DNA from 2 places in the Clostridium sp. BNL1100 genome. Region 1 is predicted to be linked to the other one. Evidence: a T-box and tRNA genes for the amino acid it is inferred to sense, from the RefSeq annotation. Region 1 holds a T-box; the other holds one or more tRNA genes.

Region 1 (8,368 bases):
TGTGTGCTTGTTCTACGTAGCCTTCGAAATAGTTAATCTCGTAATCGCTTACAAAGCCGGAAGCTTTGGAGCTGTCAAATGTTACTCTTTCCATAAGTACCCTCCTAAATTGCTCTTTGCTAAAGAATTTTATCTTTACTAGTATAACATTAGGTACTAGTAAATTAAAGTTATATTTCCTTTTTTTATAATAAAAAGAAATGTTCTCTGAACCAATTCGAGTAATATTTACATGTAACAAAATCGGCAATGTTGATAAAACTACATTTAAACGGAATGTTTCCGTTAATAATATGAACAAAAAGGAGAATTATTATGTCGAGACCTAAAACACCACTTGTGGAAGACAGCAGAGAAGCTCTTACAAGGTTTAAGATGGAGTGTGCTGCTGAAATTGGCAGGACTCAATTTACAAAAGAGAACAACGACCACTACAAGGGAGATTTGACAGCAAAACAGAATGGCTCTGAAGGCGGCCCTATTGGTGGACAGATGGTTAAGAGAATGATTGAAGCTTATGAAAATCAGTTGAAAAATCAAGAATAAATATATAAATAAAAAGCAAGCACATTAGCTGGAAACCAATGTAAATAGGGCTTTTCGCTAATGTGCTTTTATTAATTAATATCAGTAACTACTGCAACATTATCTGAGGGTGTAACCAATTCCCGCCATATAATTCAGCAGACTGTTTGCAAATTCATTTATATCCTCACTGGAAAGGGTTTTTTCAGCTGAACCGATTACAAATCTGAAAGTCATACTCTTCTTTCCTTCCGGTAAGCCTTTTCCATTGTATATTGTAACAAACTCAAAACTGTTTAGTACCTTTGACTTGAAGCCTCTGATATCTTGCATCAGCTTGTCAAATGTTACACTAGTGTCAACCAGGAAGCTGTAGTCAAGAAGAACTTCCGGATATTTGGACGGTTCCTTGTATTTAACCAGTTTTTGTTCAATACTCTGGAGAACATCCCTGTTTATCTCAAAGACTGCAATGTTCAGTTTTTTGCCGATGTTTTTCTTAATCATCGGGTGAACTACCGAAATGTATCCCATCATATTCCCGTTAAAGCTCACATCAACTGATTTCATAGGATGAACCCAGTTATTTCCGCATGTACTTGCTGTAAATTCAAGATCAATATTTTTTACCGTTTTGGCAATAAAGGAGAGCATTCCTTTCAATTCATAGAAAAGCTCGTCTTCACTTTTAATCTTGCTGGCAACCAAAACACATATATTCTTATGCTGTTCACATTTATCCTTTGGGGTTGCAGCTTTGAATACACTTCCGATTTCAAACAATGAAAAATCGTCATACGTCTTTTCATTTTTTTCAGCAAATGAAAGCATCTCGGGAACCATACTGTCCCTCAAAGTATTGGAATCCTGAGCCTGAGGGTTCAGAACCTTTACCTGTGCATTTGTTTCAATACCTGCTCTTGAATTGAAAGTATTGTCATACCATATATAGCTGTTGACCTCGGAAGCACCAAATCTTTCTGAAAGCAGTTCCTTTATTTTGTGGTCAAGAAGTCTTTCTTCATTATATTGCAGCGGTTTCAAGGCAATATCAAGAGTCTGAGGCTGAATGTTATCATAACCGAAAACCCTTGTTATTTCTTCTATTATATCTACCTTCATAGTTATATCCTTTGTTGCTCTGAAGGTAGGAACTTTTATTCTGAAAGTATCTCCGTCCGCATCAACCTTGAATTCCAGAGCCCGGAGTATCTCAACCATTTTTTCGGTAGTCAGGGTGTTTCCGATATACTTGTCGATATACGGTTTGGTTATTTCTATATCAATTGGTTCAAGCTTATTACAATAAACATCTGTTAAAGCTGATGCAAACTGTATATCAGGCTGCATATCACGAAGGAGTTTTACAAACCTTTGTATTGCCTGAACTGTCATATTTGGGTCAAGCATTTTTTCGTACCTTGCACTTGCTTCTGTACGAAGTCCTATTTTGGTTGAGCTTTTTCTGGTTGATGAACCCTCAAAAGTAGCAGATTCCAGCAATATTGAGGTGGTGTCATCCAGTACCTCTGAATTTTCCCCACCCATAATACCTGCTATTGCAACAGGACGCTCCTTTGTACAAATGAGCAGTACATCCTCTGGGAGCTTTCTCTCAATGCCGTCAAGAGTCTTGAACATTGTTGGTTCTTTTGTAGAACGAACAACAATACCGCTTTCCACCTGTCTGCTGTCAAATGCATGCATTGGCTGGCCCATTTCAAGCATAAGGTAGTTGGTTAAATCAACCAATGGAGATATGGATCTCATTCCACAGTAGAAAAGCCTTACCTTCATATTCAACGGAGTTTCCAGTTTCTTTACACCATCTATTTTGAGTCCTGAATACCTGAGGCATTTCTCTGTATCTTCAACACTTATATCCAGTTTTGCCTTTTCCCCGGAACCTTCCAGACTATCAAGGTTCATTGGCTTTAGCTCTCTGCCGTAAATAGCTGCGATTTCTCGGGCAATTCCATAGTGTCCCCAGAGGTCAGGCCTGTTTGTAAGTGACTTGTTGTCTATCTCAATAATTACATCATCAATATCAATTATTGATTTTATATCTGTTCCCGGTGCATAATCGCCGTCCAGTACAAGAAGCCCACTGTGATCATCACTGATTCCCAGCTCTGAAGCAGAACACAGCATACCAAAGCTTTCAACTCCTACAAGTTTTGCCTTTCCTATCTTTGGTATTTTATTTACAGAACCTCCGATTTTTACCAATGGCACCAGAATTCCTTCGGCTACATTAGGAGCTCCGCAAACAATCTGAATTACACCATCTCCGGAATCTACCTGTGTAATTTTCAACTTTTTGGATTCAGGATGGGGAACTACGCTTAAAACCTTAGCCACAACTACGTTTTTTATGTCCTGTCCTACAAACTCCACATCTTCTACTTCAGCTGTGGACATGGTAAACCTATACCATAATTCCTTTATATCAATGCCTTCTAAATCAACATAATCTTTAATCCAGTTTAATGATATTTTCAATCTTTTTCCCTCCTATCTTACCGAAAATTGTTCCATAGCCCTTAAATCGCCTGAATTAAGAACACGGATATCACTTATTCCATATTTCATCATTGCAAGTCTTGTAAGTCCAAGTCCGAATGCAAAACCTGTATATTCCTCAGGGTCTATGCCACCGTAGCGGAGTACATTAGGATGAACCATTCCACAAGGCAGTAATTCTATCCAGCCTGAATGCTTACAAGTAGGACAGCCTTTTCCGCCACAGATCATACAGTTCAAGTCAAGTTCAAAGCCCGGTTCAACGAATGGGAAAAACCCTGGTCTAAGCCTTATTTTAACATCTCTCTGAAACACTTCGGACAAAAGCAACTTCATTACATAAATGAGATTTGCAATTGATACGTTTTTATCAATCATCATTCCTTCCAACTGGAAGAATGTATTTTCATGTGAAGTATCAGTACTTTCATTTCTGAAACATCTTCCCGGAGCAATTACCTTGAGAGGTGCTCCGTACTTCTGCATTGCCCTAACCTGGCATGGAGATGTATGGGTTCTCAGCAAAGAGCCGTTTTCCAACCAGTATGTGTCCTGCATATCTCTTGCGGGATGGTGCTTTGGTATATTTAATGCCTCAAAATTAAAGAATTCTTCCTCTGCCTCAGGACCATCAACTATATTGAAGCCCATTCCCGTAAATATTCTTTCTATTTCCTTTTGTACAATAGTTACAGGGTGCAAAGAGCCGAGCTTGAAGTTAGTACCCGGTAAAGATATATCAAAGTTTGACCCGTTGGATAAAGACTTCTTTACATCATTTACACTAAGCTCCTTGAATTTTCCTTCAATTATCTCAGTTAATTCGTTTTTCAATGCATTTGCTTCCTGCCCAAACTGCTTTCTTTCCTCAATATCCATATTCTTGAGGTCTTTTAGCATTTCAGTCAATTCACCTTTTTTGCCCAGCAGCTTTACTCTGAGTTCTTCTACCTCTGCACTGCTGACAGCTTCCTTGATCCTACCAATGGCAGTATCTCTTAAATTACTGATTTTTTCAATCACTTCTATTATCTCCTTTCATTACTTACTGTCACAAAATAAAAAACCTCCGCCCCAATAAAGGGACGAAGGATATCTTCGCGGTACCACCCGGATTTCCGGATAAACTTACCCGGACTCTTTTTTAAATATAACGGTTTTAACCGGCAGCCTCTACAAATGATAAAAAACATATCACGGTTCAAAGCTGCAGCTTCGGAGGGAACTTGGGCAAGTCGTATAATAAAGGTACTTTCAGCCGGTGATACCTTCTCTCTGAAATACTCGTCTCTCGCTTACTTTTCTCCATCATTGCAATTGAATTATAATTTCAAAACCACATATATAAAGGTATTATAGCAACTTAAACTAAAACAATCAAGGCACAAATTTGCTTGTTTCTATTTGACTACAGCTTTTCCAGATTATATAATGGATGGGAAATATTTTATAATTTATGAGGTTTTCATGGATGCTGCAGAGAAAATTAGCTTTACGTTAAAATGTGTATTTACAGGTGCACCGATTTCTATAATTTTAATTATGCTTTACAATCTTTTTATTTTTATTCAACAAAAAACATTTATGTCAACGGGAGATTTACTGTTTGTTAGTTCAGGATTCCTGAAATGGGTATTTTTCTTATATGGTTTTGCTATATTTTGTATAATTATTTCTCGTGAAGAAGCAGGTTTTTATCCTCCTATACTATACAAAACCATAACAAGACTGGGCATTGAGAAAGTCTTTCTGATTATTTCAGTTATTTTTTTAATACTAGTAATTCAGCTTTTTTCTACATATACAAAAGTAAGTGAGAATGAGATAATCTCGGACGAAGGCTTTTTTAATAAAAGCCGAATATATAGTTGGAAGGATGTAAATAATGCTGAGGTTTACTGTTCATACAATAGAAAATCCATTTCAAAAGTTGACCTTCACTATGTTTTGAAGTTTAAAAACGGCAAGGATATAGATTTACGAAGATCAAAGCAGTTCTGGAGAAATATATTAAAGGTTGACAGTATTCTTATACGAAAAGGCACAATTATTTCAAGAGGACTTATAGATTACGGAACCAGTCTTAGTATCTTGAAGGACAGTGATTATTATGAGAAAAACGAAAGTGTATTGAAAAAAATAATATATGTTGTTGATACACCGCCTATACATATTACCTAAAAATTGAGAATATGGTTCTTTATATTATAATAATTTTAAATAACTGGAGGGATTAAAATGGACAACAAGCAATTGCAGGAAATAAAAGACCGTCTCGAAGTGCTACCTGTACTGGAACATAGAATGGAAAATATTCGTGGAAAAGTATCTGATGCTAAGGCCAATGTGAATACTCTTCTTCATAAATTTGAAGCTGAATCCCTGGATGTGGAAAATATAAAAAAGGATTCCTTAGCAAACTCTCTACGAAAAATTTTAGGAAAATATGAGGGAAAAGTAAATAAAGAAACCCAAGAAATGTTTGCTGCAAAAATGGATTATGACAGGGCTACTGAAAATGTATGTGTATTGTTAAAGCAAGAATCAGAACTAAATGTGAAGCTGTCTGAACTTTACGAATTGAAACGCACAGTAGAGGATGAATTGGCAAAACGTGAGGAATCAATAAAAAACAATATCTCAGCCGAGTCATACAAAACGTACATGGAACTAGGGCAGGAACATAAATTCCTTTCCGGGCAGCTGGTTGAGGCAGAGGAAGCTATTAGAGCCGGTAACAATGTTTTGATTACAGCTAACAATGCCATGGAGCATCTCAATAAGGCAGAAGACCTTGCTACGCTCGATGTATGGCTGGATGGAGGAATTTTAACTCATTCGGCAAAATACAACCATATTGAAGAAGCTCAAAGAAATTTCAATATATTGAACTCTCAAGTTAAGGCTTTCGAGAATGAACTAAAGGATGTGAATCTACAGGCTTCGTACCTTTCTTCCGAAATCGATTCTACTACCAGAGCTGTTGATTTCTGGTTTGATAATATTTTTACAGATTTAAAAGTAAGAGACAGGATACGAAGTGATGCTGAAAGTCTAAGAAATCTTATGGATAAAATAAATAAAACATTAAGAATTCTTGAAACCAACAGAAAGGAACTAAAGAAAAACCTCTCCGATAATGAAAGCAGAAAAGCAGATCTTATCTCGTCGATAGAAATATAAGCTTTATAGGAGGTTGCAATAATGATTTGTCCAAAATGTAAAGTAGAATATGAAAACGGTTATACACAGTGCAGTGACTGTCATATAGACCTTGTGGAACAAGCTGATCTTCCCCAACATGTATATAGAATATCCCAAACCGGATTATCTATGATAAAATTCGGAATTGCTCTGCTGTTTGTATGTATGTTTGAATTAATGACAGTAATAACCTTGAATGATGCATACATAATCCAAAGGACGTACGGCGGAAGCCATGGAGGGATTTTAAGTGATATAAATCCCATCTTAAAGCTCTTGCTTGGGGTTCAATTCATTATTTCATTACTTGTTTTGATTTATGGATTCTGCTCAAAAGAAAGGAATTAGCAAAGGGAGTGCCTCAACGGCACTCCCTTTTAATTATCTTATTTCATTACAACCACTACGTTGTGCTCTGTTCCCGCCTCAAATACAGGAATCTTTTCCCCTTCAACGCCGTCTACAATTATCTTTGCCACCCCTGCACAAACCCTGTTTGGATTTTGTACTTCTATATTATAGGTAGCACCCCTGAATACCCTTGTAGCTTTAAAACCATTCCAGCTTGAAGGAATACACGGATCAACCGTCAGTGAATCATAGTTTGCCCTTATTCCCAGTATGTACTGGCTGGAAGCTACCATATTCCAAGCAGCCGTTCCTGAAAGCCAGGAATTTCTGCCTATTCCGAACTGAGGATGCTCTTTGCCCAAAATATTCTGGCAATAAACGTAAGGCTCGACCTCATAAAGTTCCGCATCATCATTCCTTTTGCCCGGCAAAATCTGATTGTAATACATAAAAGCCTTATCTCCGTGGCCAAGCATTACCTCTGAAATCATTACCCAAGGATTTGTGTGAAGGAAAATCCCCCCATTTTCCTTTGTTCCCGGAGGATATGTCGTTACTCCGCCTTTTGTGGTGTCATGCTCCGTGTAAGCAGGATACATGGTTACAATCCCGTACTTTGAATTTAGATACTTTTCGACGGATTCCATTGACTGCTCTTCTCTTCCGTTTTCCGCTACTTTGCTTAAAACTGCCCATGACTGGGAATTTATAAATATTTTACCGAACTTGTTTTCCTTTGAGCCAAGAGGCTGACTGTTATCATCAAAAGCCCTCTTGTACCATTCTCCATCCCAACAGGTATCGTTTATGGCGTTCTTCATATCCTCATACATGTTGGAATATTTTCCTATCATATCCGTCCTTTTTAAGAATTCCAGTATTTCAATCATTTCTATTAATGCCCTGCAATAAAGCATAGACGTAAATACACTTTCTGCAACACCCTTACCGGTATCAAGGTTAAGTGTGTCATTCCAGTCAGCACGGCCTGCAAGAGCAATATTGTTAGGACCACGGTTATTATTTGTAAATTCCAAGGCCTTATCAAGGTGCTGCATTACCGTCTGGGAGGTAATTTTATCGTTATACGGAACTTCCATGTTAAGAAAATCAAAATCTCCTGTTTCCTTTATATACGCATTTACAGCAAGTATTAGCCACAGATGGTCATCGGAGTACCAGTCAAATTTCTTGACGGGAGCATCCCCCTGTCCGCCTTCCCCTGTAAGCGGAAAGAATAAATGATATGCCCTTCCATCCGTGTACTGACATTTGAGAAGCTTTATAATAAGCTCCTTAGCCTCCCCGGGTATGGTATGCATTACCCCTAGTGTATCCTGGGCACTGTCTCTGATACCCATACCTCTTCCCAGACCCAGTTGATACAGTGAAACAAATCTTGACCAGTTAAAGGTTGTTTTGCACTGATACTGGTTCCATATGTTTACAAATAGGTTCATATCCTCATCAGGTGTTTCAACACTGAGCTTGGATATAAAGTCAACCCATGAACCCTGTAGTCTGCTGAAAGCTGCCTTAGCATTTTCCGGCAACAGGTAATCCTTTATGTCTTTTTTTATTTCTGATTTTTCCTCTGCAAACCCAAGTACAAAAACCAACTCACGCTCTTCATTGGGGCCAAGATCACAATCGATGCAAAAGGCTCCTACTCCGTTTGTCCTGTAAGATACGGAATTACTGCAACCTCCCTGTTCCAAGGCAATAGGATTGCTTTCCGATCTATACTTTCCTATAAAGGTTTCCA
Region 2 (8,368 bases), 1.0 Mb from region 1:
TCGGGAGATTGTGTAAATTTAAGAGACGGAAAGTCAAGGGGATTGTCTCCGTTGGCAATATATGCCTTTGCCTCCTCGTCAAAGCAGTCAAGGTTTTCCCTGAATATCTGGGTTGCTGAGGTTGCAAGGGGACTATCAACATATACGGGAACATTCAATATCTCATTTACCTTGTCACCGAAAACATCCATATGCTTGTTTAAATCATATATCAGTTCCTGAGTTCTTCCTACCGCAAAGGATGGTATAACTACATTTCCTCCCTTGGAGATTGTTTCTGATATTATACTTATAAATTTTTCAATTTTGTCAGTCTCTTTTTTTAGTGTATGCAGCCTGTCTCCGTATGTAGATTCAACTATAAGGTAATCAGTATCCCCGATTATGCTGGGATCCCTGAGAATTGGCATTCCCTTGTTTCCAAGATCACCGCTGAATACAACCTTTGTTTCCTGGTTATTTTCCCTTATCCAAATTTCCAGTATTGCCGAACCAAGAATATGTCCTGCATCATTAAATCTAACCCTCACATTATCTGAAACAGATATTACTTCATCATATGCCACACCTTTAAAAAGGCTGAGGCAATCAGTAGCCTCTTCTAACGTATATAATGGTTTAACAGGAGGTTTTCCGGCCCTCTGCCTCTTTCGGTTGGTCCATTCATTTTCCATTTCCTGAATGTGCCCGCTGTCGGGAAGCATTATACCACAAAGTTGTACTGTAGGCTTGGTGGCGTAAATAGTTCCTTTAAAACCGTCCATATAAAGTTTTGGAATTCTTCCACTGTGGTCAATATGTGCATGGGTCAAAAGCATGAAGTCCAATTCACCGGGATTAAAAGAAAATGGTTCTGTATTTAATAAAACTTCATTTGCCTTACCTTGAAACATTCCGCAATCAACCAGAAATTTTGTTTCCTTCGTTTCAACCAAATAACATGAGCCTGTAACGGTTTTTGCTGCCCCCAGAAATGAAATATTCATAACAGACCTCCATTCGACAAATAAAATTAAATCTTTATCTCTAATAATACTAATTCTGCTTTAAATCCTGAAATTCCTTGTTGAAATTTCCAATATTTTAAATTTGAAACTTTCATTTACTTGTAATGTTTCATAAACAGACCCGCCAGCTTGACACAGTTATTTAAATCTTGAATGCTCACCATTTCACAAGGGGTATGAACATACCTGCATGGAATTGATATACCTCCGCATGGTATTCCTGTTCCAGATGTCTGCATTGCGCCGGGATCACTCCCTCCCCTTTCCAGTAATTCCAAGGTATAGGGAATATTGTTTTCCTGGGCTAAATCCTGTAAAGTCCTGCGAATCTGTGGATGAGCTATATAAGAAGAATCTTTTACTTTTATTGCAGGGCCCTTGCCAAGCTTTACTTCCATACTGTTACATTCCGGTGTATCACCTGTACGTGTAACATCAATTGCGATGGCACAATCCGGCATAATTCCGAAAGAAGCTGTCTTTGCACCTCTCAGTCCCAATTCTTCCTGAGTAGTAAAGACAAAGTAAATTTCATTATCTGTTTTAGGCATGGTTTTTATAAGCTCAATAAGTACTGCACAGCCGCTCCTGTCATCCATTGCCTTTGAAACGGCAAAATCCCCCTGAACATGAAAATCGCCTGTAAAGCTGGCTGTATCTCCAACCTTTACGTATTTCTCAGCTTCCTCTTTGCTGGTGCAGCCGATATCAATATACATTTTTCCAAGTCTGAGATCCTTCATGCTTTCAAGTTTCTCTTCTGCATTTATACAACCCACTGTGCCGTTTTTAAACCTCACTCTTTGTGCAAGGGAATTGAACGCTGATACTCCCCCTAAATTGGAAAACCTTATAAATCCTTTATCATCAATAAAGGTAGCTATGACACCAATTTCATCCATATGGGCCGCAAATAGGATTTTCTTCTTTTTTCCTTTTTTTACTGCAATCAGATTTCCCATTGCATCAACTTTTATTTCATCAACATATTTTTTTATTTCAGAAGTAATTATTTCTCTGATATCTTCTTCATTTCCGGATACACCAAAGGCCTGTGTAACTGTTTTTAATGTTTCCTGCATTTAAATCCCTCCAATTTTGTTAACTCACCTGTCTCTATACTGCTGCCATGTTTTTTATAAAATCCTTATCTTTGTTCATTTCATTTAATGCCGCAAGTGTAAGTCTTTCTACACATTCAAAATCACTTCTGCTCATAACAGAAACGGGAGAATGTATATACCTGCAAGGAACAGAAATTGATGCCGTTTTAACACCACTACCAGTTCTTTGTATCTGTCCTGCATCATTTCCACCTGTTGTGGTCTGTTTATATTGAACTTTTATTCCATTTTTAACTGCCGTATCATATAAAAACTGTACCAGCTTTCTGTCGCTGTAACAGGTTCTGTCTACCAGTGTAAGAGCTGCACCATTACCTAGTTCTGTAGAAAAATCAAAGGGTTTTACCTCGGGAACGTCGGCACAAGTAGTTCCTTCCAGAACAAGGGCTACATCCGGCATAATTTTAAATGCCGCTACTTGTGCACCTCTAAGTCCAACTTCTTCCTGCACTGTAAAGCACGCATACAAATCAAACTCAAAGTTATACTTTAAAACCTCCATAAGTACTGCACAGCCTACTCTGTCGTCCAGTGCCTTTGCCTTTATACTGTCTTTCCCAAGTTCTACATAATCACTGTCAAAGGCTATAAACTCTCCCAAAGGAGCTAATTTTTCGGCTTCTTCCTTTGTTTCCGCTCCAATATCTATATATAAATCCTTAATTTTAGCTATCCTTTCCCGTTCTTCAAGACTTTGCTGATGTAGCGGCTTTGCACCGATTACACCTTTGAGTCTTTTTTTACCAATTACCACTCTTTTACCGGGCAAAATTCTACTGTCAATACCCCCAACAGGTTTGAATTTTAAAAATCCTTTTTCCATATAACCCGAAACCATGAATCCTACTTCATCCATATGGGCTGAAAGCATAACCTTAAGCCTGCCGCTGCTGCCTTTTTTATAAGCAATAATATTTCCGATTGTGTCAACCTCTATAGAATCACACAATCCATTAATTTTATTTTTAATATATTCTCTCACTTCATTTTCATTTCCAGATACACCATTTAAATCTGTAAGTTCTTTTATCAACGTCATACAATCCTCCACAAGCCTTACTGCCGTAATATACTATTTATGATATGATTTAATCAGATAGTCTTTCATTGCAGAACTTTCTCTAATTTCTCACTGCTAAGTCTTAAAAACTCCGTTATTATTCTGGCCGTATACTTTATATCTTCCAAATTAACAGTCTCTACAGCAGTATGCATATATCTGACCGGTATTGAAAGCAGAGCGGTAGGTATTCCGCAGCCGCTGACCTGAGTTGCCCATGCTTCAGTTCCTGTATCCCCTGATTCAACCATTTTTTGAAAAGGAATGCATATATCTTTACCAAGTTCAAACAGCTTTTCAACCATTCCCTGATGGAGGTTTGGGCCTATCGATATTTCAGGCCCTTTTCCCGGGGTTGAGGACACATCCTTTGAAAGATCAGGTATGTCTCCATGGCATGCATCAATTACTATTGCAGCATCCGGCTTCAGTGCAAACGCTGCGGTTGTGATACCTACAAGACTTGTTTCTTCCTGAGTTGAAGCCATAAATATGATATCATTTTCATGGTTTATATCCTTTAGAGACTGTAATATTTCCATCAAACAAACAATACCGGTACGATTGTCAAAAGACTTTCCGCTGGCTTTGTTTTTGTTCATTAAAGAGAAGCTTGATTTAAAGGATACAACATCGCCAATTGAAACTACTTTTTTAAGATCTTCCCCCTTTAGTCCTGTATCCACACGTAAATCCTTTATTTTTACTGCCTTTCCTGCATCCTCCGGCTTCATCAAATGAGGCGGCATTGCTCCTATTATACCGGGGATATCCTCTCTGCCGTGTATTATTACTTCCTGTGCCAGCAATATTTTGCTGTCTATACCTCCAATTGAGCTTATACCGATAAAGCCCTTATCGTCTATGGAGTTGACCAGAAAGCCTATTTCATCACTGTGTGCGGTAATCAATATCTTTTTTGCCGACTTATTAAAACCTTTTTTCAGGAAAACTACATTGAAAAACTTATCTATTCGGACTTCGTCGCAGTAATCCTTAAAGGTTTCAGCAATTTTTGCAGCTGCTGTTGCTTCAAAGCCTGCTACTGCCACAAGTCCTGACAAATACTCCAAACAATTTGCTATTTCCATTCTTCTGATTCCCCTATTTTTATTTGATCTGTTATTAATCTTTTATATAATACTAGCAAAAAATCATAGATTTTCCTAGAGAATTGTAAATCTTAAAGCACTAAAAAAATATTTATTAATAAATTTATAATATTACTATTGACTTAATTTAATTTTTTTATTATACTAAAACTCGTCCTTTCGAGGGCCTTTAGCTCAGTTGGTTAGAGCAACCGGCTCATAACCGGTTGGTCCGGGGTTCGAGTCCCTGAAGGCCCACCAATTAGTTTGTTAGTGTTTTAAAAAACACTAACAATCTTGCCCAGATAGCTCAGTCGGTAGAGCAGGGGACTGAAAATCCCCGTGTCGCTGGTTCGATTCCGGCTCTGGGCACCAAAAAAGAATTTTTCGTCTACAAAACGAAAAATTCTTTTTTTATTTTCAAAGCCATATCTTCGTCAAAAACATCGTCAGGAGCAAATACACTCCAATACTTATCAAAATATAAGGCCAGACAACCTGAATGATAGCTATAAAAATTGCTAAAATGTCTTTGAATGATTCTCTTTGTATTAATTTCATATTCTTACTCCCTACCTCAGGTAATTGTCAAGCAAAATGACATGCAACTTTATGGTTTTGTCCAACATCTTTCAATTCCGGTACCTGTTGTTTGCAAATATCGCTGCACTTTGGGCATCTTGTGTGAAAGCGGCAGCCGGACGGAGGATTTGCAGGGCTGGGCAAATCCCCGGATAAAACTATTTTTTCTCTTTTAAGTCTAGGGTCAGGCAGTGGGACGGCCGATAAAAGGGCCTTTGTATACGGATGAAGCGGATTATCATAAAGCTCTGTTTTGTCAGCAATCTCAACAAGGCAGCCAAGATACATTACTGCCACCCGGTGTGAAATATGCTTTACTACGCTTAAATCGTGTGAAATAAATAAGTAGGAAAATCCATATTCTTTTTGAAGATCAGATAAAAGGTTTATTATCTGTGATTGAATGGATACATCCAATGCCGAAACAGGCTCATCGCATACAATAAATTCAGGATTCAAGGCCAAAGCCCTTGCAATACCGATTCTCTGCCTCTGCCCTCCTGAAAATTCATGGGGATATCTGTCAATATGAAAGGTCAGCAGTCCGCACTGTTCCATAACCTTTAATACACGCTGTTTTAAATTCTTTTTTTCACAAAAACCGTGTTCAAGAAGTGCTTCACCAATAATTTCACCAACTGTAAGTCTGGGATTCAAGGAGCTGTACGGGTCCTGGAAGACAATCTGAATTTTGGGCCTCAGCTTTTGCATTTCTTGTTTCTTAAGGTCAAATAATTCTGTTCCTTTAAATAAAACCTCTCCTCCGGTTTTATCATGTAGCCTCAGAATTGTACGGCCTACGGTGCTTTTTCCGCATCCCGATTCGCCTACCAACCCCAGAGTTTCACCCTTATTTATTTCGAAGGATATATCTTCTACTGCTTTAACGTGTCCTACCGTTCTCTGGAATACTCCTCCTTTTATGGGAAAGTACTTTTTCAAATTTTTTACCTCAAGCAAAGCTTCACTCATCTTGTCACCTCCCCAAACAATGTACATGCAACGAAATGGTCATTTCCCATATCAATCAGCTTTGGAAAACCTTGTTTACAGACATCCTTGCACATTTTACACCTATCTGAAAAGTAACAGATTTCAGGTAAATTAATAAGGTTCGGTACCTGTCCGGGTATTGTATAAAGCCTGTCACTTACAGTAGTTATACTCGGTTTTGATTTTAGAAGCCCTATTGTATACGGATGCATGGGATTCAGATAAATGTCGTTTACATTTCCCTGTTCAATTATTCTTCCTGCATACATTACTATTACATAATCCGCCATTTCGGCTACGACCCCAAGATCGTGTGTAATTAACATTATGGAAGTCCCGAATTTTCTCTTTATTTCTTTAAGCAAATCTAGTATTTGTGCTTGTATTGTAACATCCAAAGCTGTTGTCGGTTCATCTGCAATCAAAAGTTCGGGATTGCAGGAAAGTGCCATGGCTATCATGATTCTCTGTCTCATACCTCCGGATAATTCATGGGGGTAAGAGTCATATATGCCTTCTGCACGAGGTATTCCAACAGTTGAAATCATTTCGATTGCTTTTTCCCTTGCCTGTTTTTTTGTTAAATTTTCATGAAGTATAAGTGATTCTGCTATCTGGTTACCAACTGTAAAAACAGGATTTAATGAAGTCATAGGTTCCTGAAATATCATTGAAATCCTGTCTCCGTTTATTTTCCTCATTTCACTCTGGGATAGTTTTACAAGATCCTGACCATTGAAAATTACCTGTCCCTCAACTATTTTTCCCGGTTCCTGTATTAATCGCATAATAGAAAGAGACATGACACTCTTTCCACAGCCGGATTCACCAACTATGCCTATCGTTTGTCCTTTATTAACCTGAAAGGAAACGCCGTTTACCGCTTTAACAACACCTGCATCAGTATAAAAAAATGTATGTAGATCTTTAATTTCCAAAAGTTTTTCAGACATAAATGCTTCTTCCTCCTACTTTTTCATTTTAGGGTCAAAGGCATCCCGTAGGCCGTCACCCACAAAATTAATTGCAAGAACTATGGTGAAGATACATATTCCCGGTGGTATCCAAAGCCATGAGCGGAGAATGAAATCATTGGTATCTCTTACTGCCTGAACCATGTTTCCCCACGATGGGAACGGCATAGCCACGCCAAGTCCAAGAAAAGATAATGCAGATTCCATCAATATGGCATCACCTATCCCAAGAGTTGCAGATACAATTATACTGGGGATAACATTAGGAATAAGGTGTCTTACTATTTTTCGCCTGTCCTTGAGTCCAAGTGCTTCTGCTGCAATCATATACTCCTGTTCACGTAAGGTAAGAATCTGTCCGCGAACCAATCTCGCCATTACAGGCCAGCTGAGAACTCCTATTATGAACATTACGAAATATATCCTGCGTTGAGGAGGTATATTTAAATCAGACATTATTGCACCTATTATTATTACAACAGGCAAAAATGGGATACTAAGGAATATATCAACAAGCCTCATAAGCATATTATCAATTTTACCACTGTAATAGCCTGCCAAGCCTCCTATAGTGGTACCCAGGAGTATTTCCAGGAGTACAGCAACAAAGCCTACGGTTATGGAGATTCTCCCTCCATACATCAAGCGTGTTAAAATATCACGTCCGCTGCTGTCAGTACCCAATAAATGCTCAGGCCCCGGTTTAAGCTTTGCCATAATTATGTCTGTTTTCAGTAAAGGATATTTAGAAAATACCGGCCCGTAAAAACATATAATAATAAGAAAAGATATCAAGAATAATCCCACTATTGCCAGTTTGTTTCTTTTAAATTGTTTGATAGCCATAGTCCAAGGTGTCTGAATATTGTCTCCTTTGTTGCGTTCCCTAGTATCCAGTATTTTGAGTATAGCTACAAAAATCAAGGAAACAAATGCAACTATAACCAGGAGCTTTGCACCCGGCCCGGTCTGAGACGTAATATCACTGGTTTTAAATATAGTTTTACCATCACCGGTTTTTAATTCAAGGAGTATGGTACCAAAAAAATCAGTTATGGATGTCTGACTGTTGGAAAGCTGTACTCCATATGATATTACAGCACATATAACTGCCCCCAAAGCACCTGAAAGTGCTTTACTGCTTTTACGTAACTGATAGTACGCTAATAAAGCAATAGCAGCAATAAACAATAAAAATGTTACAAGCAGTGGAACAGAAGTGCTTGTAAATACATAAGTCTGTATGTTTTCAGTAAGCTTGTGAAGCTCTTTTCTTTTGAACAGCGACGTTATAAGATTAAACCCGTTTATTGAACTATAATCCTTAAATGTGAGAAATGGGAGTATATAACACAAAACTGCTGCAAACAATGATATCATCGTAAATATTTTTATCTTCATTTTTCTTTCCACCTCACTTTAGCTTAACTCTGGGATCAACAATTGCATAGAAAATATCCGAAAGCAGATTTCCCAGAAGGGTAAGTACAGCAACAAACAGTGAAAATCCCATCAAAAGCGGATAATCTCTTTTTGT

Evidence for each region. The T-box of region 1 lies ahead of pheS (phenylalanine--tRNA ligase subunit alpha). A T-box ahead of a tRNA ligase gene usually reads a tRNA of that ligase, here a tRNA-Phe.
Region 2: it has a tRNA-Phe gene. The T-box ahead of pheS (phenylalanine--tRNA ligase subunit alpha) is inferred to sense a tRNA for this amino acid. The anticodon was not compared.

Annotation. Positions count from the first base shown of each region.
Region 1 covers NC_016791.1:1,399,609-1,407,976, reverse strand. The annotation lists gene CLO1100_RS05940 (glucose-6-phosphate isomerase) at 1-94, opposite strand, end outside; gene CLO1100_RS05935 (alpha/beta-type small acid-soluble spore protein) at 316-546, shown strand; gene pheT (phenylalanine--tRNA ligase subunit beta) at 646-3,027, opposite strand; gene pheS (phenylalanine--tRNA ligase subunit alpha) at 3,040-4,071, opposite strand; T-box leader at 4,127-4,369, opposite strand; gene CLO1100_RS05920 (hypothetical protein) at 4,516-5,229, shown strand; gene CLO1100_RS05915 (hypothetical protein) at 5,287-6,231, shown strand; gene CLO1100_RS05910 (hypothetical protein) at 6,253-6,600, shown strand; gene CLO1100_RS05905 (glycosyl transferase) at 6,639-8,368, opposite strand, start outside.
Region 2 covers NC_016791.1:2,406,148-2,414,515, forward strand. The annotation lists gene CLO1100_RS10030 (MBL fold metallo-hydrolase) at 1-986, opposite strand, end outside; gene CLO1100_RS10035 (M42 family metallopeptidase) at 1,103-2,089, opposite strand; gene CLO1100_RS10040 (M42 family metallopeptidase) at 2,124-3,170, opposite strand; gene CLO1100_RS10045 (M20/M25/M40 family metallo-hydrolase) at 3,236-4,282, opposite strand; tRNA gene CLO1100_RS10050 (tRNA-Ile) at 4,467-4,543, shown strand; tRNA gene CLO1100_RS10055 (tRNA-Phe) at 4,582-4,657, shown strand; gene CLO1100_RS10060 (dipeptide ABC transporter ATP-binding protein) at 4,871-5,836, opposite strand; gene CLO1100_RS10065 (ABC transporter ATP-binding protein) at 5,833-6,810, opposite strand; gene opp4C (oligopeptide ABC transporter permease) at 6,826-7,677, opposite strand; gene CLO1100_RS10075 (ABC transporter permease) at 8,246-8,368, opposite strand, start outside.